DNA from 4 places in the Agrobacterium sp. 16-172Ci genome. Region 1 is predicted to be linked to each of the others. Evidence: predicted binding sites of a transcription regulator. Region 1 holds the regulator's gene; each other region holds the start of a gene.
The links. Region 1 encodes PhoB, which activates phosphate uptake and scavenging genes when phosphate is short. Its sites were predicted from a motif close to TGTCATNNANCTGTCAT; they were not measured.

Region 1 (5,582 bases):
CACAAAGCTGATGACGGCCAATTATCCCGTCATCGCCCGCGATGCTGTCGCCAAGGTCCTTGGCGTTGCGCCGACCGATCGCGCCGGTCTACGCGCCGTCAACCTCTTGATCTCGGACAGCGTGCGCACGCAGCTTCGCGATATCGTCGTCGCCGATCCCGCCGTCATCGGCACCACGCGCACTGTCACGCTGCTGGCGTCTGGCGACGTCGACAGCGCCTTCAAGGGCCAGGTCGACCTGACGGCGGATGAAGCCAATCGCCGTATCTCGAACCAGCAACTCGGCTGGATGAACCAGCTCGCCGAAAGTGGCCAGCTCGGCAAACATTTCAATACCGGCATCTTCGTCAACGGCGCGTCGAGCCGTCCGGAAGCGGCGGGTGTCGGTGTGGCGCTGATCGGCTCCTTCTACATGATGCTGATCGTGCTGGTGCTGTCATTGCCAATTGGCGTTGCGGCCTCCATCTATCTCGAGGAATTCGCCCCGAAGAACCGTCTGACGGATCTTATCGAGGTGAATATCAACAATCTCGCGGCCGTTCCTTCGATTGTTTACGGTCTGCTCGGCCTCTCGGTCTTCATCAACTTCATGGGCTTTCCGCGCTCGGCCTCGCTGGTCGGCGGCCTCGTCCTGACGCTGATGACCCTGCCGACGATCATCATCGCGACGCGCGCTGCCCTGAAAGCCGTGCCGCCGTCTATCCGCGCCGCCGCCCTTGGCCTCGGCGCTTCCAAGATGCAGACGATCTTCCACCATGTGCTGCCGCTCGCCATGCCCGGCATTCTGACCGGCACCATCATCGGTCTCGCCCATGCGCTGGGCGAAACGGCGCCGCTGCTCTTGATCGGCATGGTGGCATTCGTTGCGAATTATCCGACAACGCCGATGGATCCGTCCACGGCCCTGCCGGTGCAGATTTACATGTGGGCGAACGAAGCCGAGCGCGCCTTTGTCGAAAGGACATCCGGCGCTATCATCATCCTGCTTTTGTTCCTCATCGTCATGAATGTTGGCGCAATCCTGTTGCGTCGCCGCTTCGAACGGCGCTGGTAGAGGGAGCTTGAGCAATGAACATGTTGTCGGAAGCAGCAGTTGAAAAGGCGCTGGACAAGAAAATGAATGAAGTCTCATACAAGATGATCGGCAAGGACGTTTCGGTTTATTACGGCGAAAAGCGCGCGCTTTACGACGTGAACCTCAACGTTCGGGAAAATACGGTGACCGCGCTTATCGGCCCGTCCGGCTGCGGCAAATCCACCTTCCTGCGTACCCTGAACCGTATGAACGACACGATCGACGGTTGCCGGGTCACCGGCAAGATCACGCTCGACACCGACGATATCTACGATCAGGCGATTGACGTCGTGGAATTGCGCGCCCGCGTCGGCATGGTGTTCCAGAAACCGAACCCCTTCCCGAAGTCGATCTATGAAAACATTTCCTACGGTCCGCGCATCCATGGTCTCGCCCGCAATAAGGCGGATATGGACCAGATCGTCGAGCAGAGCCTGCAGAAGGCGGGTCTCTGGAACGAGGTTAAGGATCGTCTGCACGAATCCGGCACCGGTCTTTCCGGCGGTCAGCAGCAGCGTCTGTGCATCGCACGCGCCGTTGCCGTCAGCCCGGAAGTGATCCTGATGGACGAGCCCTGCTCGGCTCTCGACCCGATCGCGACCGCAAAGGTCGAAGAATTGATCCACGAGCTGCGCACCAATTACACCATCGTCATCGTCACGCACTCCATGCAGCAGGCGGCGCGTGTTTCCCAGCGCACGGCCATGTTCCATCTTGGTCATCTTGTCGAGGAAAACGAAACCGACAAGATGTTCACCAATCCGGACGACCAGCGCACGCAGGATTACATCATGGGCCGCTTCGGCTGATCCCGGCCGGCGCTTTATCGAAACCGAACAAGACTGGTGCTTCTGCCGTGCCCGCTTCCGGGTACGCGCATGCAGGCCAAGCCGGAGGACTAGACCATGACACAGACAACGACCCATTCGCATATTCTGTCGGCCTATGACGACGAACTGAAATTCCTTACGCGTCGTATCGCCGAAATGGGCGGTCTTGCGGAGCAGATGTGCGCCGACGCCGTGCGCGCGCTCGTCAATTCCGATGCCGCGCTCGCCCAGAAGGTCATTTCCGACGATGCGATCCTCGACCACGCCGAGCGCGAGATCGGCGACAAGGCCATCGTCACCATCGCCAAACGCCAGCCGATGGCGGCAGACCTTCGCGAGATCATCGGCACCCTGCGTATTGCAGCTGACCTTGAACGCGTCGGCGACCTTGGCAAAAACACAGCCAAGCGCGTCATCGCGGTTGCCGGCACCGGCGTGCCGCGCAAGCTCGCCCGTGGCATCGAACACCTGTCGGAACTGGCGCTGGTGCAGCTCAAGGAAGTGCTGGACGTCTATTCCACGCGTTCCGCCGAGAAGGCCAATGCCATTCGCGAGCGCGACGAAGAAATCGACGCCATGTACACGTCGCTCTTCCGTGAGCTTCTGACCTACATGATGGAAGATCCGCGCAACATCACCACCTGCACGCATCTTCTGTTCTGCGCCAAGAACATCGAGCGTATCGGCGACCACGCCACCAATATCGCCGAAACGATCTATTACATGACCACCGGCAGCCAGCCGGAAGGCGAGCGTCCGAAGGACGACAGTTCCAACACGCTCGGTTCGGTGACCGAGTAACAGACAGGCAGCGGCTTGCGGAGTTAGTATATGGTGCCCAAGATTGCAGTTGTGGAAGATGAGGAAGCGCTGAGCGTCCTGCTTCGTTACAATCTCGAGGCTGAGGGATATGACGTCGACACGATACCCCGTGGAGACGAGGCAGAAATCAGGCTGCAGGAACGTATTCCGGACCTCCTTATCCTGGATTGGATGCTTCCCGGCGTTTCCGGTATCGAACTTTGCCGTCGGCTCAGGATGCGGCCGGAAACCGAGCGCCTGCCCATCATCATGCTGACGGCGCGCGGCGAGGAAAGCGAAAGGGTTCGCGGCCTCGCCACCGGCGCCGACGATTATGTCGTCAAGCCGTTCTCGACACCGGAACTCATGGCCCGCGTCAAGGCGATGCTGCGCCGCGCCCGCCCGGAGGTTCTGTCTTCGGTGCTGAAATGCGGCGATATCGAACTGGATCGCGAGACCCATCGCGTTCACCGCAAGAGCCGCGAAGTGCGCCTCGGCCCGACGGAGTTCCGCCTGCTGGAATTCCTGATGACCTCTCCCGGCCGGGTGTTTTCCCGCTCGCAATTGCTGGATGGTGTGTGGGGTCACGATATCTATGTGGATGAGCGCACCGTCGACGTGCATGTCGGACGTCTGCGCAAGGCGCTCAATTTTTCGCATATGCAGGATGTCATCCGCACCGTGCGCGGCGCCGGATATTCAATGGAAGCCTGAGAAAACCGAAACCGATGGTTTCACTCGGGATAAATTCCCTAAAAATCAGAAGGCCCGAGACCGGAACGGTGTCGGGCCTTTCGATTTTGAACCTTCCGCACATGCGTATCCTTGTTCTTTTGAGCGATAGAAGGTCTGCTGAAAGCCGGATTGCGCGGTGAAACCTGTCGGGAGGAAGGGCGCGGCACGTCGCCGATAAATTCCGAGCATTTGCCGCAAGGGGCCCATCGCGGTTTTACATCCGGAGAATGCGCAAGAACAGGGATGGGGAGCGCCTCTTAGACAGCGTGCGCTCTGTTCCAGAACCACCTTGGATTCCGCCACAAAAAAACGGGCCCGAAGGCCCGTAGTTTTTGAGTGTCGAATGCGTGCCGCAACACTCAAGCCTTGCGACGCTCGCTTACCGGCTGGTAGGCAAGCTTTGCATGGAACTTGCAATAGGGCGAAGATTCCAGTGCTTCACAACCGCAGAAATGGAAATCATCCTTCAGCGGATCGCCGACCGGCCACTTGCAGGTGCGCTCCGTCAGTTCCGTCAGCGTCAGGCGGCGGGAGATCGGCGTAACGACATTTTTGGAGGGAACGTAATCGAGAACTTCGGCGGTCTCGATATCGATCTCCTCGTGCAGCGCCGTTGCCGCGCTCGAGCGGTTCAACGCGCGTGCAGGTGCTGCGCTGACGCGGGTCGCAAAATTCGCCGCGCGCGGGGCAGGGGCGGCAGTGCGCTTGGGCGCGGAACGCGCCGAAGTAACCGGGCCGCCGGCCTTCACGCGTCCCGGCAGGTTGAGGCGATGGACCTTGCCGATGACGGCATTGCGGCTGACGCCGCCCAGCTGCGCTGCTATCTGGCTGGCGCTAAGCCCCTCGGACCACAATTTCTTGAGTTTTTCGACCCGTTCGTCTGTCCAGTTCATGCCGCTTCTCCGCTCGTCGCGTATAATGTCGGCAGAATCCCTCTCCGCCTCGCGGGCGTGCCGCGAGCGTGGTTTCTGCCTGATTTTTGGTGACTAGTTCCGCCGCAATGCAGTCTAGTAATTAGCGATTAACCTAGTGCCACGCAGACTCCGTGGCAAGAGTCGCGGGAATCATCTCGAATCGATTTTCCGGTTTTCCCCAACTTGCTGGCGAGTTGAGTCTGAAAGGCAACACCTTGGGCCTCATTCGCCGCCACCTACTAGGGCTTGAGAACCCCGGGAAACGCGGACTTTTGTTGACATCGGCAGGCGAAGTGACAATAGTGCCCCTGCCGCCGCGAGGCGGCATTTTTGATTTTCAGGCAAGGGATAACCCCGAAAGCCTATTGACAACCGTCTGACAGCGCATCCGCGCAAGGAGTGATACAGCCATGGCCGAAGCCGCCGCGCCATTGTTCGATACGTTTGCAAGAGCCCCCCTGCGCTTCGAGCGAGGCGAGGGCGTCTGGCTGTTCACGGAAAGCGGCGAACGATATCTGGATTTTGCAGCCGGCGTCGCGGTCAACTCGCTGGGCCACGCCCATCCGCACCTCGTGGAGGCGATCAAGACCCAGGCCGAGAAGGTCTGGCACGTCTCGAACCTTTATGAAGTGCCGGGCCAGGAAAAGCTTGCAAAGCGCCTGACGGAAGCGACATTCGCAGACAAGGTCTTCTTCACCAATTCCGGCGCAGAAGCGCTGGAATGCGCGATCAAGACCGCGCGCCGTTATCATTATTCCAAGGGGCATCCGGAAAAGTTCCGGATTATCACTTTCGAAGGCGCCTTCCATGGCCGCACGCTGGCGACGATTGCCGCCGGCGGCCAGCAGAAATATCTCGAAGGTTTCGGCCCCAAGGTCGAAGGTTTCGATCAGGTGCCCTTCGGTGACGTCGATGCGCTGAAAGCCGCCATCACGGCCGAGACGGCCGCGCTTCTGATCGAGCCCATTCAGGGCGAGGGTGGCATTCGCGCACCAGCCAAGGAATTCCTGCAGCTGCTGCGGTCGCTTTGCGATGAGCATGGCATGCTGCTGATTTTTGATGAGGTCCAGACCGGCGTTGGCCGTACGGGCAAGCTCTTTGCCTATGAGCAGACGGGCGTTGCACCGGATATCATGGCGGTTGCCAAGGGTATCGGCGGCGGTTTCCCGCTCGGCGCCTGCCTTGCGACGGCGGATGCCGCTTCCGGCATGACGGCGGGCGTGCATG
Region 2 (5,582 bases), on a different contig from region 1:
CCGTTTCTCCTAAAACCGAGGTTCCGCGATGAATACCATCGCCGATCACGGCATCCGCTTCGGCCGGATCGCCGCAATGCTTCCTGTCAAAAATATCGAAAAAGCCCATGACTTTTATGTCGGTGTGCTGGGCTTCACAAAAACCTTCGAAAACGGCACTCCCGTCGGCTTCATGATCCTCAAACAGGGCAATGCCGAATTGCACTTGACATTGCAGCCCACACATAAGGCAGCGCCCTTCAACGTGGCGCATATGATGGTGAGCGATGTCGATGCGCTTCACGCACTTTGCAAGAGTGAGGGCTTGCGCATCATCAAGGGCCTGCAGGACAAGGATTACGGCCTACGCGCCTTTGTGTTTGAGGACCCGGATGGCAACCGCATCGATGTGGGGCAGGCTATTTAAGACAAGTGAACGGCGCGGGGTTTTCTCCGCGCCGCTTGTTTAATGTTGTGGAACGAGCGCATGCCCCTTGTTTCTTCTCCCCGCCGGGGAGAAGTCCGCGGTAGCGGGATGAGGGGGCAAGGGTAGTGAGTTACGGCAACGTTGCCCCCTCATCCGACCCTTCGGGCCACCTTCTCCCCGGCGGGGAGAAGAAACGAGCGGCAACGCCGGGCAAAACATCCGCTACCAGCGTCTTCCTTCAATCACCGATCCCGAAACCGGTTGGTGATCGGATAACGCCTGTCACGCCCAAAGTTCTTCTTGGTGATCTTCACCCCCGGGGCCGATTGCCGGCGCTTGTATTCGGCGAGATAGAGCAGATGCTCCACCCGGTGCACGGTCGCCACATCATGACCGCGCGCCAGAATTTCCTCGACCGACATTTCCTTCTCGACAAGGCATTCCAGAATATCGTCCAGCACCGGATAGGGCGGCAGCGAATCCTGGTCGGTCTGGTTGGGGCGCAATTCGGCCGACGGGGCCTTGGAAATGATATTGGCCGGGATCACTTCGCCGGAAGGGCCGAGCGCGCCCGGCGGCACATGGGCGTTGCGCCAGCTGGAAATGGCATAGACCTGCATCTTGTAGAGGTCCTTGATGGGGTTGAAACCGCCATTCATGTCGCCGTAGAGCGTGGCATAACCCACCGACATTTCCGACTTGTTGCCCGTCGTCACCACCATGGAGCCGAACTTGTTCGAGACGGCCATCAAAATCGTGCCACGCGTGCGGCTCTGCAGGTTTTCCTCGGTAATGCCCTCTTCCGTGCCTTCGAAGAGATCGGAAAGCGCCGAGAGGAATCCTTCCACCGGCTCGACGATCGGCACGATGTCGTAACGGCAGCCCAGCGCCTTGGCGCAATCGGCCGCATCCTTCAGCGATTCTTCCGAAGTATAACGGTAAGGCAGCATGATGCAGCGCACCCGCTCCTCGCCCAGCGCATCGACGGCAAGGGCGGCACAGATCGCCGAATCGATGCCGCCGGAAAGGCCGAGAACCACGCTCTTGAAGCCGTTCTTGTTGACGTAATCACGGAAGCCCAGCATGCAGGCGCGGTAATCCGCCTCCTCGCCTTCGGGAATCTTCGAGAAAGGTCCGCTGTCGCAATGCCAGCCGTCTGCCGTGCGTTTCCAGTCGGTGACGGCAAGTGTGGCCTCGAACTGGCTCATCTGGAAGGCAAGCGTCTTATCGGCATTGAAGCCGAAGCTTGCACCGTCGAACACCAGCTCATCCTGCCCGCCCAGCTGGTTGGCGAAGACGAGAGGCAGGCCGCTTTCGATAACCTGCCGCAGCGCCACCTGATGCCGCACATCCAGCTTGCCGCGATAATAGGGCGAACCGTTCGGCACCAGCAGGATTTCCGCCCCGCTTTCGGCCAGCGTCTCGCAGACACCCATATCGTTCCAGATTTCCTCGCAGATCGGAATACCGATCCTGACCCCACGGAAATTATAGGGACCGGAAATCGATCCTTCGGAGAAAACGCGTTTTTCGTCGAATTCGCCGTAATTGGGCAGGTCGATCTTGTCGCGCAGCGCGATGATCTTGCCGCCATCCAGAAGCGCCACGGAATTGTGCCGGCCCGCCTCACCCTGTCGCGGAAAACCGATAACGACGCCCGGCCCGCCATCGGCAGTTTCCGCCGCCAGCTCTTCCACGGCTTTCAGGCATGCTTTCAGGAAAGCTGGCTTCAGCACCAGATCTTCCGGCGGATAGCCTGATATGAACAGCTCGGTCAGAAGCAGAAGATCGGCGCCCTGCGTCGCCGCATCGACCCTTGCCTCGCGCGCCTTGGCGAGATTGCCCGCCACGTCGCCAACGGTGGGATTGAATTGCCCGACGGCAATCCGGAGATGGTTCTCTATATCGTGTCTGTCGCTCATGGCTTTTCAATACCGCGCCCGTGGCCGCTCCGCAACGCGGCAATTGCATGGCGACGCCCGTTACGCTTCGGCCGCGCGCGTTCACGCTAAGGTTATCGCCGCACCGGCCAGACTCTTCAAAGTTCATGTCGCGTTCATCGCGCTTATGTGACAGTTACATGACACTTTTGCGACACCCGATTCACCTCCCCGGATCGGCCGTGCCGCCTGCAATACCGGAGTATGGGTTTGAGAGATTCGGCGCCAAAAACAACGGCTTCCGAAAAGGCTGGTTTTGTCTTTTCGCCTGCATGGACAAGGAGCCTTTCCAAGCTTTCGGGCATCGCCTATCCGCTTGCCAATCTGACAGTCGCGTCCGTCGTGCTGGTTGTGGCGCTGGAGTGGATCGCCCGCGGTTCGCTCACCGATGTCGGCGCTTTCCTCACCTCCTCCGCCCGCCCCGGCATGACCACCATTGCCGCCGTGCTTGCCCTTCTCGTGGCGCTGGATGCCCTTCTTGGCAGGCGTTACCTGTCGCTGATCGCGCTTGCGCCGCTCTGCGCGCTGACGGGGCTGATTTCGGCACAGAAACAGACCTATCTTTCCGATCCGCTTTATCCCTCCGACCTGCTGTTCGGCCGGCAGATCCTCGAGCTTCTGCCGACCATGCTGAAGGCCCAGCCGATGACGGCAGCCCTCGTCGCCCTCGGCATCTGCGCCACGATTGCGGCACTTACGGGCCTCTGGCTGCTGGCGCGCCGCCACTCACCGGGCTTGAGCTTGCGCGAACGCGCCGCCGGTCTCGCGATGGCGCTGCCGCTTCTTGCGGGTCTCGCCTCGCTTATGGACTATTCGCATTATTCCTGGGTGCGCGATCGCCTCAACATCATTCCAATGATGTGGGATCAGCAGGAAAATTACCGCCATAACGGCTTCCTGATGGCCTTTGCCTTCAATATTCCGATGGCCAATGTCTCGGCGCCGCAGGGTTACGGCGAAAACACCATTGCCGACCTGACCTCCGAGCCCGCCGCCTTCGCCCCCAACAAGGGCGATTACCCCGATGTCATCATGCTGATGAGCGAATCGCTGTGGGATCCGACGCGGCTGGAAAATGTGAGCCTCTCCGCCGATCCCATGCCGACGATCCGCGCCAAACAGTCCGGCAACGTCTTTTCCCCGGAATTCGGCGGCATGACGGCGAATGTGGAATTCGAGGCACTGACCGGCTTTTCCAACGCCTTCCTGCCCTATGGCAGCATTCCCTATCAGCAATATATCCGCCGCCCGGTGCCCTCGCTCGCCAGCTTCTTCCGTGGCGAAGGTTATTCCGCCATCGCCATGCACCCCTTCCAGGAATGGTTCTGGAACCGCAAGCAGGTCTACAGGAATTTCGGCTTCGAGGAATTCCGCTCCGAAGAGACGCTGCCAACCATGGAAAAACGCGGCAACTTCGCCTCCGACGATGCGCTGATGGACGAGATCATGGCGACGGCCGAAAAGGCGCAGAACCCGCTCTTCCTCTTCGCCGTCACCCTTCAGGGACATGGTCCCTACGAGGCGACCCGTTACGCCGAAAACACCATCGGCGTCGAAGGCGATCTATCCGCCTCGGCCTCGCAGGCGCTCGCCACCTATTCGCAAGGGGTGGCGGAAGCTGACGAAGCGCTGCTGAAACTGATGCGCTGGGCGAAGAAGCGCGACCGTGAAACCATCGTCGTCCTCTTCGGCGACCATCTGCCGCCGCTCGGCCAGACCTTCGTGGAAAGCGGCTACATGCCGGGCATGGTGGCCAGCCGCCGCGCGCCGCTGGAGGTGATGAAGAAGGAACACGAGACGCCGCTCGTCGTCTGGTCCTCAAAGAAGGGCGTGCGCAAGAATATCGGCACCATCAGCCCGGCGCTTTTGCCCTATCACGTGCTGAAGACGGCGGGCTTCTCCGATCCCTTCTATACCGGCACGCTTGGCGACGTGCAGCAGGCCTTTTCCGTCATCGACCGGCATATGCTGGTGACGACCGACGGCAAGGCCCTGCCCGACTGGTCAATTGCCCCGAACGCCGTTCCCGACGTGGTGCGCGACTACCGCCTGCTGCAATTCGACATGATGTTCGGCCAGCAATATGGCCGCGAACGCTTCTTCCCCGGTTTCAACTGGCTGCACGAAGGCGCGCCCTCGGTCTGATGTTTTTCGGCGGGGACGCCTGAACCGCATGGCGGTGGAAATCGTTTGAATTCCACCGCCATGCGGGTTTATCTCGGGATAACATCCGCATCGCCCCATCAGAACCGGAGACACACCGTGTCAGATATCTCCGACTATATCGTTTCGCATTTCAAGCGTTCCTCTCGCGAAATCGGCGAAGTGGAGCGGCGCATTCTGGAACTGTCGCACCAGAAGAAACTGATTTCGCGCGACACCAATGCGGAATTTTCCGCTGGCGCGAGTTTCGGCGACAGGCTGGCCGACAATATCGCCAAGGTCGGCGGTTCCTGGGGTTTTATCCTCGGTTTCTGCTTTTTCCTGATCTTCTGGGCCGTCATCAACACCATCATCCTGACGACCGGCGCCTTCGATCCCTACCCCTTCATCTTCCTCAACCTGCTGCTTTCCATGCTGGCGGCCATTCAGGCGCCGATCATCATGATGTCGCAGAACCGCCAGGCCGCCCGCGACCGTTTCGAGGCCGCCAAGGATTATGAGGTGAACCTGAAGGCCGAGCTTGAGGTTCTTTCCCTGCATGAAAAGATCGATGTGAAAGTGCTGGCTGAACTGGCCGCGCTCCGTCAGGACCTTGCGGCACTTCACCGCCATGTCACCCGGAAGGAAGACTGACGCCGCTTACCCCCCTCTGCCCTGCCGGGCATCTCCCCCTCAAGGGGGGAGATCGACTCGCGGGCAGGTTTCGCCCATCTCTACATTTGCGAATGAACTGGTGGTCGCGCCTCCTGCCGATCTCCCCCCTTGAGGGGGAGATGCCCGGCAGGGCAGAGGGGGGTAAGCCCCACGCACCTCTGCCCTCCAGAAATAGCACAACCTCCTGAAACCCCACCCCCAGTTACGAATCCGTCAGATTCTTACGCTACAGATTGACGCAGGCGTTTGTTGCATTGCACTCTTGCGGGCAAGGCTGAAGGGGAATCACTCCCCATCGTCAAAATGGCATCATGACCATTTCGCAGCGACGCCATGCCGGATGCGACATCCGGTCATCGCAATAATTCTGTTCCGGGGTTTTTCATGCACCAGTTCGATCTGATTGTTGTCGGCAGCGG
Region 3 (5,582 bases), 330 kb from region 1:
GCAACATGCGGCATTGCAGGTTCATCAGCTCGAACAGCCGCTCATCCGCATTCGGATTGACCACATCGAGAAGCGGTACCGGCAGACGCATGGTATGGATCGGCTGGGAAAAACTGACGCGCCTGGTCATTCTTTCTTTAAATAGCTGAATATTATTCGGTTTCGGCCGCTCCAGACCGATCTCGATCTGGTTGATACGATCTCCGAGAATATCGCGGAGACGCTGTATCAGGACGGCGAGCGACAAATCCACATATTGATCGCGCTTGGCAATAACCGGCGCGAAGGACCATGACAGGGTTACCTGCGTGGCATCCGTTACCATGGTGAAATTGCTGTTATTGGTGGCGTAATAAACATGGTCCTGAAGAAAACGCAGGAACGCCCTTACCGTCGGTGCGCTGATCAGCCCATATCCGAACGCGCCGGATGCACCCGCTGGAAAGGTGGAGGCGCATTGCAGACCGAAGACGTCGTCGCCGGAAATCAGTGCACAGGTTTCGAGCAGCCGGGAAAATCTATCGAGGCTTATGCGTTCCGTCAGGCTGCTGAATATGGCTGGATCAATGTCCAGAGCCTTGCAGATCGGTGCGATATCGATGCCCCGTGACCGGGCATAATTGCTGACGCCGGCAGCCAGACCGGCCACCACACTTATCTCGTCGCTGACCCTTTTCTCGGGCATCCCTCGCCTTGGCGTACCATGTTTGGAAATTGTCGCCTGATGGTAAGCCTTGAGAAAGCGTTTGTCGAGCAGCCCGGCTTCGGAATATTAAGTGCGACCGATGTCTGCGCTTTGCTTGAGCACCTGCATGATGGCTTTGCCGGCATCTTCGATAGCGCCGCTATTATCGACGGTCGTGACGTCGAAGTCTCCAGCGACTGTCAACGAGCTGCGTTCCAGCCGCCGGAGAATATCGTCCCGGCTTTCCCGCCCGCGCTGCTCAAGGCGCATTGCCAAAACCTCCGGCCGAGCGACGATGTTCACGACCTTGAGACGGGAAAAGGCGGTGCCGAAATGCGGCAGGGCGGAACGCGAACCGTTGGCGATGACCACGTCTCCCGCATTGAGGTGACGATAGACCGCGGCCGGGATGCCATATTTCAGCCCATGCGCCTGCCAGGACACCGCGAAGGCGCCCGCATCTTCCAGTCGGTTGAACTCGTGCATCGAAACGGCATCGTGGTTTTCACCCCCCGCATCGCCGCTGCGGGTAATGACGCGGCGGGTGAAGTGAAAGCCCGGCCGTCCGCACAATCGCGCTGCGGCATAGTCCATCAGTGTGTCCTTGCCGGCCCCGCTCGGGCCGACAATCACGATCATCGTGCCGGGCGATGCCGCGCGCCGGCTATCCTGCCCATCGTCGGTCATGCCACGCGCTTGCCCTGACGCCAGACGGAACGGGCGACCGGCACACCATCCTCGCGGTGAACCCGGACCAGATCGGCCCGCAATCCCGTCGCGATACGACCGCGATCGAGAAGGCCGACGGTGCGCGCCGGGGTGGCGGTGACCATGCGCAGCGCCTCCGGCAGGCTGATGGCTTCTACCTGATCGGCGAGCAGGAATGGCGCGAAGAGCAGGCTGAAGGGCACATAGTCGGAAGAAAGAACATCCAGCACGCCGATCTCGGCGAGGTCGCGGGCGGCGATGTTGCCGGAGTGGGACTTGCCGCGAACGATGTTCGGCGCACCCATCAGCACGCTCATGCCGGCGCTGTGCGAGGCTTTTGCGGCTTCGACGCTGGTGGGGAATTCCGCCAGTTTCACGCCGTGGCCGATAGCCTCGCCGACATGCGCTTCGGTGGCGTCGTCATGGCTTGCGACGGTGATGCCGCGCTCGGCGCAGCGGGCGGCCAGATAATCGCGGTGCTTGGCGGAATATTCCGCCGACGCCGCCTGCCGACGCCGCACGAACTCGGCGAAAGCCTCGTCGCTCAGCCCACGCTTCTTCTGGTAGTAGAAGATATATTGATCCATCGACTGGAACTGGCGCTGCCCCGGGGAGTGGTCCATCAGGGAAATCAGCCGCACGCGCGGATCGGTTTCGAAGTCTTCGAAATGGTCCAGCACATCCGAGGAGGCGACTTCACAGCGCAGATGCAGCAGGTGATCCGAACGAAGGCGGTTCTGATCTGCCGCGGCCTCGATGGCGTCAGCCATTTCGCGCATTTCACCCTTCTTGAAGCCGCCGTCCTCATCCGAGCCGAGCCGCAGGCAGTCGAATACGGTGGTAATGCCGGAGGCGGCCACCTGGGCGTCATGGGCCTGAATGGCGGCGATCTTGTCCCAGATCACGCCGGGGCGCGGCGAATAATGCTGCTCAAGATGGTCGGTATGCAGTTCCACCAGACCCGGGATCAAATAATCGCCTTCCAGGTCTTCGCCGGTTTTGGAAGCACCTTCGCTGATATCGGCGATCTTGCCGTCACGGATCAGGACAGAGCCCAGAATAATATCGTCTTCCAGAACGATACGGGCATTGGAAAGGGCGTGCTCGGTCATGGGTTCGCATCTTTCTTTGGTGGCTGGCCAAGGGGGTGCCAGCTATGAACGGTAAAGGGCGCCCCGCGCGTTTCTTCAATGAACAAGGCGAGGCCGGAAATGCTGAGAGGTCGATCGGTGAATTCGGAAAACCGCGCCGAAAGCACCTTGTGCATGGCGGGCTGCTCGCTCTCGTCGATGCGGCCGGTCAGTGTCATATGAAAACGGAAATCATCCATGACATGCGGATAACCCCAGAGCGACAGATTCTGCCGCTGGCTCTCCGTCAGCATCTGTGGCCGCCGACGGGCAATATCGGTCTCCGACAGAGGCGCGCGAAACCGGTCGAAATGATCGACGATCTCGGCGGCAAAATCCTGCAGTGGCTGATAGGTGCGGTCCGGGACCAGTGCGAAAAAGGGCCCGAGCGCACCGACGATGACACGTGGAATTTCGAAGGTGGACTGGCTGGCCGCGAAATCTTCGAAGGCCGTGAGCAGCTCCGCTTCGCTGTATTTTTCGGCAAGCTCGAAAGGAGCCTTCAGGGTCGCGTGGAAACCGTAACGGCGCGGCTCCTCCGTGATCTCGGCATAGTCGTCGTGGTCGTCATGCAGCGTGCCGGAAAATGCGTTGCGGCCCAGCCAGCGTGACGCTGCCTCAGTCAGCGGGTGATCTTTAGCCGGAGAAAAATAGATGGCATAGCGCACGGCAAGCACTCTTCAGTGTCATGGGAGACCAGGGATGAGAAGCTATTTGGCGTGACTCGCCAGCTTCCCGCAAGGTCAGGAGTGCGAGGTAATTGGTTTCCGTGACAGAATGATGATGCCGAAGGAAAAAAGCGCATTGGAAATGCGGTAACCCTTCCGAATGTGCTGAAGACACAGGCGGACATGATGACGGGATGGGGCCGGCATAAATCGGGACAGCGCGAGTGTCTGGCGAAGATGACGAACATCGTTACGACGTTCGCCATTTCATTCCCTCAGACCTAGTGTTGTGTTTTGCCGATCAGGCGTGAACGCAGCGAATTGGAGATGTGGTCGAACAGGAAAACGACGAGGAGGATAAGCAGGACCATATAGGCGACCTTGTCCCAGTCGGCATTGGTGCCCATCGCTTCCAGCAGTTTCAGACCGATGCCGCCCGCGCCCACCGCGCCGATGATGGTGGCGGAGCGGGTATTGCTTTCCCAGAAATAGAGTGACTGCGAAATGAAGACCGGCAGGACCTGCGGCAGCACACCGAAGCGGTTGACCGCAATCGGGGAAGCGCCAACAGATTTGACACCCTCGCGCTGCTTGTCGTCGACATTTTCCAGCGCCTCGGCATAGACCTTGCCGAGCGCTCCGGTGTCGGTAAAGAAGATCGCGGCAATGCCGGGGATCGGTCCGGGGCCGAAGCTGCGGGTGAAGAACAGCGCCCAGATCAGCATGTCGATGGAACGCAGGAAGTCGAATAGCCGCTTCATGCCCCAGTTCGCAGCCTTGTTGGCGGTGATGTTGCGCGCGGCGATGAAGGCGAGCGGCAGGGCGACGAGCGTGCCGAACAGCGTGCCCACAAAGGCCATGACCAGCGTCTGCATCAGCTTGGAAAGAATATCGGCATGTTGCCAGACGCTGTTGTCGAGGAAATCATCCACCATGTGGCCGATATTGGAGCGCTCGGGATCGAGCCTTTCTCCCCACAGCGCGAGAGCGGCGAGTTCGCCATAGCCCTTGCCCCAGAATTCCGATTTGGTGTCGAACAGGAAATTCGCCCATCCGAGGAACCGACGCTGGACATAGACCTGACTGGTGCGGATTTCCGCCTGTCCGGCAAAACCAAAATGCACGAGAACCTTGTTGCCGTCCTGCTGGATTTCCTGCGGCACGTCGTCGGATGCCCGGGCCTGTTCTCCATTGATGATGACGGGATAATTCTTGCCGTCGACATAGACATCCACCCGGGTCGGGGTCACGTCGAGGCGGTTTTCCATGCCCGCATAAACGACGCTGTAGCCGCCACCCGGCAGGGGCTGCAGCCAGTCGATCTTTGCATCGACCGGATATTGCCCGCGGCTGGACCATTGCGGCTCAACCTTGCCGTCTTCGAAACGCAGGCGCGGCTGGGCACGCCAGGAATACCAGTCCTGAATATAGCTCGAGGCACGATCCCACCGGCCCTGCATGAAGGCCGGGCCGACATTGAAGAAGAAAAAGCAGCCGATGAGATAGACGGTGACGGCGAGAAGGCCGACGAGCAGACCATATCGCTGCATGAAACCGCGATTGAACACGTGCGGATGCGCGGCCGTCAATCTCTCGCGGTCGGCGGTGTTGAGAATGAAGCTGGACGACATCAGGCCGCTCCCCGTCCGAATTCGAAGGATTGATGACCGATCAGCCTGCGGCGCAGCCAGCCGGAAAACTGGTCGACGGCGATGATGGTGATCAGCAGAAGGATGATGATGGCATAGGTCTTCGACGCATGATCGTTACCGATCGACAGGCGGAAGACCTCGCCGATACCGCCGCCGCCCACGGCACCGATGATGGTGGAGGCGCGCACGTTGATTTCGGCGCGCAGCAGCGCGTAAGAGACGAAATTGGGCAGAACTTGCGGCACGATGGCGAAGCGCACTCGTTCCAGCCAGTTGGCGCCGGCGGCGCGCAAGCCTTCATCCGGCTTCATGTCGGCATTTTCCACCACTTCGAAGAACAGCTTGCCCAGAGCGCCGATCGTGTGGACTGAAATCGCGATGATCGCGGCGATCGGGCCGATCGACAGGATGGCGGTGAGCAACCCGGCGACGACGATTTCCGGAAAGGCGCGCAGGACTTCCATGACCCGGCGCACCACCCAGCGCACGAGGCCGGCACCGACGAGATTTGTGGAGGCAAAAAAGCACAGCACGAAGGCAAAACTGGTGCCGATGATTGTCGAAACCATCGCGATGTTGAGCGTGATGATCAGCTGATAGATGAAATGCGGGATGTAGAAGCTGTCAGTGATGTAAACACGATCCGCAACGTAATTATATTTCAGCGAACCGTCCGCATAGGGCGACGGCAGGTCGAACATCGCCCGGAAAATTTCAAGCGGGCTGTCCGGCACGAAGG
Region 4 (5,582 bases), on a different contig from region 1:
TTCAGGGCGATATCAAGGATGTCATCGGTGAGGCCAAAGGCCGTGGTTACGATACCAAAGCGATCCGCACCATTATCCGCTTGCGCAAAAAGGACGCCAACGAGCGTATCGAGGAAGAAACCATTCTTCAGACGTATATGGCTGCGCTCGGCATGGAATGATCAACAGCTAGCTGTGGGGCGACTTCCGGGTGCGCCCTGCGGCTAAATCTTATTTTCCAACACGTCCTTGTTGGCGATAAGAAGCTCCAGGATTTTTTCACTTACGAATTTGTGCTCTTTTGACAATTCGGCTTGGCGCTTTTCCGCGGATCGCGAAATCTCTGCAAACATAACGACTGTAAACAGAAACTCCTCGAAACCGCCTGACCGGGTCACTTCGGATGTGGCGCGTTCCGTCGTGAGAGTACGAAACAAATTGCGCTTCTCTTCGTCCGAAACGTGGAATACCAGTTTGTGCGCAAACCTATTCCGTAAGTTATTGACGGCCCTTAGAACATTGCCGAATTCATCACGAAAATATCCCAGCGCCTGACATAGGCTGAGCTTCTCAGCGAACGATCTGTGGCCGTTGAAATATGAGGCGGGATGATCGAGATGCGTGTTCAAAACTTCAGTGACGATGTGATCCAGATAGATATGGGCGACGATGAGTTTCCCCCAATCCTCAGTCACGGAAATTCGATCTATGAACTCGCTTATATCGAAACTCGGATTGTCTCCGATGGAGTTTAAAAGACTTTCGGCTGCTTTAAATTCATTCTGCTCTGCCAAAATAAAGCCCTGCTAAGTCCAATAAATAAAATCAGTGGTATCGAATTCAGCCGCGCGTGCCGGCCAGCTTTTCCGAAAGGTCGACGGCCTCCTTGCGGGCGTCGTTGTCGGCGGGGTAGAGCGCCAGATAACGTTCCCACGCCTTCAGCGCCAGCTCGTCGCGGCCCGAGGCTTCGAGGATATTGGCGAGGCTTGCCAGCGCCGGGAAATAGCGCGGCTCCCTTTCCAGTGTCAGGTTAATATCCGCCATCGCCTTGCGGGTGTCGCCATCGGCAAAATGCACCATGGCGCGGCGATAGGGCGCCTGCACATAGTCCGGATCGAGCAGAATGACCTGGTCGAGAAAATCGTAAGCGGCGGCGTTGCGCTTTTCGTCTGCGGCTTCGCCCGCCCATTGCATCAGCAGGTTGACCGTTGCGCTGCCGGAATCATTCCATTCGGAGGCGATCTGGTTGGCGATGCTGCGCGCCTTGACCGCATTCCGTTCTTTTTTCAGCGATGCGAAAAGCGTGTCGATCGTCTTGGCGGGTGAAGGTGAGTCCGCGACAGCAGGCGGTTGCCCGTCTGCCGCGTGGGCAATGGCAGCCATTCCCGAAAGCGGGAGGCTTGAAAACAGGAAGCCCTGGGCGAGGATGATAGCCGTGCAAAAACGATTTGGGCGCATGGGTTAAAGCTTAACCCGACTGCGCCCAATATCAAATGCAAACTTCTGCTCTGTCAACAAAGTGATCCGCGAGCTTGATCGCGAACCGCAGTCGCAGTCAATCAGCCCTGACGAGCCTTGAAGCGCGGGTTCTGCTTGTTGATGATGTAGACGCGGCCCTTGCGGCGAACCAGGCGGTTATCGCGATGACGGGCCTTAAGCGCTTTAAGCGAATTCTTGATCTTCATTTTACTGGTCCGCAGTTTTGCACGGTTTCTGCCGTGCTTATTCAAACAATCAAAAGCGCGCAACGGGGCGCGCTCTTTTCGGTTGGCAGGCAGATACCCGTTTGAGCCCTGCCTGTCAACACTTGCCCGTGTCTTTGCCTTAAAAGACTAGGCTTTTCCTGTGCGCAAAAGCTCGGTCACATGGCCCATCTTGCGGCCCGGCCGTGCTTCCGTCTTGCCGTAGAGATGCACGAGACAGTCTTTTTTCGACAGCCATGCCGGTACATCGTCGATGTCGTCGCCGATGAGGTTGGTCATGACGCAATCCGAATGGCGATCCGTGCTGCCGGGAGTAAGGCCCGATACGGCCCGGATATGCTGTTCGAATTGCGAGATTACGCAGGCCGCCTCCGTCCAGTGGCCGGTATTGTGAACGCGCGGCGCCATTTCATTGGCGACCAGCGAACCATCCGGCAGGACGAAGAATTCGATGCCGGTGACACCGACATAATCCAGCGCAGCCAGAAGCTTTTCCGCCGATTGCACGGCAACTTCCCTCGCGGCGTCGGAAAGTGCGGCCGGAACGCTGGACGTGTGTAGAATGCCGTTCAGATGAACGTTCTCGGCCGGATCATAGCAGGTAACGGTTCCATCCAGGAAACGGGCGGCGATGATCGAAATTTCCCGCTCGAAGGAGATGAAGCTCTCGAGAATCAGCGGCACGCCGCCGAGCGCCGCAAAAGCGCCTGCGAGGTCTTCCCCACCGCGGAAAAGACGCTGGCCCTTGCCGTCATAACCCATGCGACGGGTTTTCAGAACGCCCTTGCCACCGAAGGCGGCCAATGCGGCCTCCAGCTCTTCCTGGCTGTCCACAGCACGGAAATCAGCAGTCGGGATACCGCAGCCATTGAGGAAGCGCTTTTCCGTCAACCGGTCCTGCGAGGCGCTGAGCGCTTTCGGAGGCGGATAGACGGGAACGGAGAGGCTGAGCTTTTCGGCGGCCGCAACAGGCACGTTCTCGAATTCGTAGGTCACGACATCGCAACGGCTTGCGAGTTCCGCAAGCGCGTTTTCGTCGTCATATTCCGCCACGATCTGCTCGTTGCAGGCCTGCGCAGCCGGACAATCGGCCTGCGGTTCGAGTACGATGGTACGGTGGTTGAGGCGGGCTGCGGCCATCGCCAGCATACGCCCGAGCTGCCCGCCACCGATGATGCCGATGGTCAGGTTGGTCGTCTTTGCCATCACTTTTGTCGTCACTGGGTGCTGTCCATTGGATATTCCGCGACAGCCGCCGACTGGCGCGCACGCCAGGCATCCAGCCGGTCGGCGAGGTCGTCGTCGCTCAGCGCCAGAACCGCGGCGGCAAGAAGGGCCGCATTGATCGCGCCTGCCTTGCCGATGGCGAGCGTGCCAACCGGAATGCCGGCGGGCATCTGCACGATGGAATAGAGGCTGTCCTGACCGGACATGGTCTTGGACTGCACCGGAACGCCGAAGACCGGAAGCGGCGTCATCGAGGCCGTCATGCCCGGCAGGTGGGCAGCACCGCCCGCACCGGCGATGATGACCTTGAAGCCTTCGTCCTTCGCGCTATTGGCGAAGTCATAAAGCCGGTCCGGGGTGCGGTGGGCGGAAATGATGCGGGCTTCGTATTCGATGTCAAGCGCATCCAGCGTATCGGCGGCGTTCTTCATGGTCTCCCAGTCGGACTGGCTGCCCATGATGATGGCGACGGGGGGCGTTTCTGCTGTCACGTAATGTCTCCGGGCTCAGGCGATGATATCGGGAATGACCTGGTCTTCGAGCTGGGTCATCTTGTCCTTGACGGCCAGCTTCTTCTTTTTCATGCGCTGTATTCTCAGCGCATCGCAGCTGGTCTGGATCATCGCGTTGATCGCCGCGTCATAATCCTCATGCTCCTGGCGCAGCCGCGCCAGCGTGAGCCTGATGTCCGCCTGGTCCTGATCGGGCATCTCGTCATCCCCATTTTATGCCAGCCGGATCGGCTCCGGCGCGTCTGTGATCGTTCACGAGCCTCTATCATCAAATCGCGGTAACGGGAAGTTATCCCTTGCGACCAAATTGCCCACTTATTGCCTTCATTTCGCCTTCGACAAGCGGCGCGATCCGTGTCACATTGCCGTCGTAAACCTGAAACTCCAGCGATGGAGAGCTGGAGGTAGGTTCAAAAAGGAAGGACGTGCCGCATGACCATTCAGGCTCATATTGCATCGCTCGAAAAGAAACACGGTGCTCTGGAGGAGGAGCTCGAAAGTATTCTTGCTTCCCCGTCGTCTGACGATAGAGAGATCGCGGACCTTAAACGTCGAAAACTGCGCCTGAAGGATGAACTGCAGAGGCTCAAGGCCTCGACAAGACATTGATTTATGCCAGACCGTCGGCCCTCGATGAATGAGGGGTCGACGGTCTGAGCCTTTCGAGCTCTGGCGGCGAAAACCTGCTGCCAGAGCTTTTTTATTGTCGGATTTAGAACGGCAGCCCGTCCCACAGCAGTTTAAGCGCCGCAATCAGCGCCATGGCATACATGAGTGGGTAAAACACGGCCGGTTTCAGATATTTCACCACCCTGGCGCCGGCAAGCGTCGCCAGCATCGCCACCGGCAGCAGGCTTGCCGATGTCTTGAGGTTGGTGGCGTCCAGTGCGCCGAGCGCGAAATAGGGAATGAGCTTGATCGCATTCATGATGGCGAAGAAACGCACGCTCATGCCGGTATAGGTCTTTGGATCGAGCTTCAGCGGCAGAACATAGATTTGGAAGGGCGGACCGCCCGCGTGCGCCACGAAACTCGCATAACCCGACAGGCTGGACCAGAGGGTTGCAGCAGCGGGTCTTTGTGGCTTGGCCGGAATTTCCTGGCCTTTGCGGCTTTTGAAGCTCTCATAGAAGTAACGCAGTACGAACAGGATCGTGACAGAGGCGACGACGAGACGCATGGCGTCCGCGGAAATGAGGCTCGAGGTCGCCCAGCCGAGCGCGATACCGGCGATTGCGCCCGGCAGCATGATGAGGAGCGTTTCCCGGTGGTTGTAGTGCCGCCAGGCAAAAAGCGCCACGATATCCATGACGATCAGGATCGGCAGGAAGATGGCCGCCGCCTGCACGGGCGATACGGCAAGCGCCATCAGCGGCACGCCCATAAGGGCCAGAGCACCGCCCAGCCCGCCCTTGGAAAGGCCGACGAGCACGACTGCGGGGATGGCGACGAGATAAAAATGAAAATCGGTGAGCATGGATGGACAGTTGATCCTTTCGCCGGTCCGGTTTATCGGATTTGTCATATGAAAACGAGTGCAGATTGCGCGGTAAGCGTCTTCTGTCTGAAATGGACGAACCGATGACCCTAGTTGAAGATCGTTGCCGCCTTGTCCTGATCGTTCCGCAATCGGACGACGCGCAAAAGCAGGCGACAGAGGTGGAAGATGCATTGCGGGGCGGCGATGTCGCTTCCGTCATCATTCCGCAATATGGTCTGGATGACGCCGCTTTCCAGAAACGCGCCGAACTGATCGTGCCGCTTGTCCAGAAGGCAGGTGCGGCAGCGCTCATCGCCGGCGACAGCCGCGTTGCCGGTCGCGTGAAGGCGGATGGCCTGCATGTGGTTGGCAATGGCGAGGCGCTTGCCGAGGCAGTGGAAAAATTCACGCCGAAGCTCATCGTCGGCGGCGGCAATGCGGATGACCGTCACAAGGCGCTGGAGCAGGGCGAGGCCAATCCGGATTATGTGTTTTTCGGCAAGCTCGAAGGCGACATCAAGCCGGAAGCGCACCCCAAAAACCTGGCGCTCGGCGAGTGGTGGGCCTCGATGATCGAAATCCCGGCCATCGTCATGGGTGGTACCGATGTGTCCTCTGTGGTGGCCGTGGCCGAAACCGGTGTGGAGTTCGTGGCGATGCGCAGCGGCGTTTTCGATAACG

Region 2: the regulator PhoB is predicted to act here: its motif matches at 2,476-2,492, upstream of ACQZ40_RS24875 (LTA synthase family protein).
Region 3: the regulator PhoB is predicted to act here: its motif matches at 3,293-3,309, upstream of ACQZ40_RS00365 (DUF1045 domain-containing protein).
Region 4: the regulator PhoB is predicted to act here: its motif matches at 3,777-3,793, upstream of ACQZ40_RS06905 (YdcH family protein).

Annotation. Positions count from the first base shown of each region.
Region 1 is NZ_JBNWBW010000001.1:408,843-414,424, forward strand. It holds gene pstA (phosphate ABC transporter permease PstA) at 1-1,054, shown strand, start outside; gene pstB (phosphate ABC transporter ATP-binding protein PstB) at 1,069-1,884, shown strand; gene phoU (phosphate signaling complex protein PhoU) at 1,981-2,706, shown strand; gene phoB (phosphate regulon transcriptional regulator PhoB) at 2,737-3,420, shown strand; gene ACQZ40_RS02090 (GcrA family cell cycle regulator) at 3,801-4,334, opposite strand; gene ACQZ40_RS02095 (aspartate aminotransferase family protein) at 4,766-5,582, shown strand, end outside.
Region 2 is NZ_JBNWBW010000043.1:14,074-19,655, forward strand. It holds gene ACQZ40_RS24865 (glyoxalase superfamily protein) at 29-406, shown strand; gene ACQZ40_RS24870 (NAD+ synthase) at 649-2,328, opposite strand; gene ACQZ40_RS24875 (LTA synthase family protein) at 2,551-4,491, shown strand; gene ACQZ40_RS24880 (DUF1003 domain-containing protein) at 4,609-5,142, shown strand; gene sthA (Si-specific NAD(P)(+) transhydrogenase) at 5,548-5,582, shown strand, end outside.
Region 3 is NZ_JBNWBW010000001.1:74,469-80,050, forward strand. It holds gene ACQZ40_RS00350 (AraC family transcriptional regulator ligand-binding domain-containing protein) at 1-685, opposite strand, end outside; gene phnN (phosphonate metabolism protein/1,5-bisphosphokinase (PRPP-forming) PhnN) at 773-1,372, opposite strand; gene ACQZ40_RS00360 (alpha-D-ribose 1-methylphosphonate 5-triphosphate diphosphatase) at 1,369-2,505, opposite strand; gene ACQZ40_RS00365 (DUF1045 domain-containing protein) at 2,502-3,200, opposite strand; gene phnE (phosphonate ABC transporter, permease protein PhnE) at 3,473-4,822, opposite strand; gene phnE (phosphonate ABC transporter, permease protein PhnE) at 4,822-5,582, opposite strand, start outside.
Region 4 is NZ_JBNWBW010000004.1:96,327-101,908, forward strand. It holds gene ACQZ40_RS06870 (DUF2312 domain-containing protein) at 1-161, shown strand, start outside; gene ACQZ40_RS06875 (hypothetical protein) at 204-773, opposite strand; gene ACQZ40_RS06880 (hypothetical protein) at 820-1,437, opposite strand; gene ykgO (type B 50S ribosomal protein L36) at 1,539-1,664, opposite strand; gene ACQZ40_RS06890 (5-(carboxyamino)imidazole ribonucleotide synthase) at 1,812-2,888, opposite strand; gene purE (5-(carboxyamino)imidazole ribonucleotide mutase) at 2,900-3,400, opposite strand; gene ACQZ40_RS06900 (YdcH family protein) at 3,416-3,619, opposite strand; gene ACQZ40_RS06905 (YdcH family protein) at 3,854-4,030, shown strand; gene ACQZ40_RS06910 (sulfite exporter TauE/SafE family protein) at 4,134-4,898, opposite strand; gene ACQZ40_RS06915 (thiamine phosphate synthase) at 5,003-5,582, shown strand, end outside.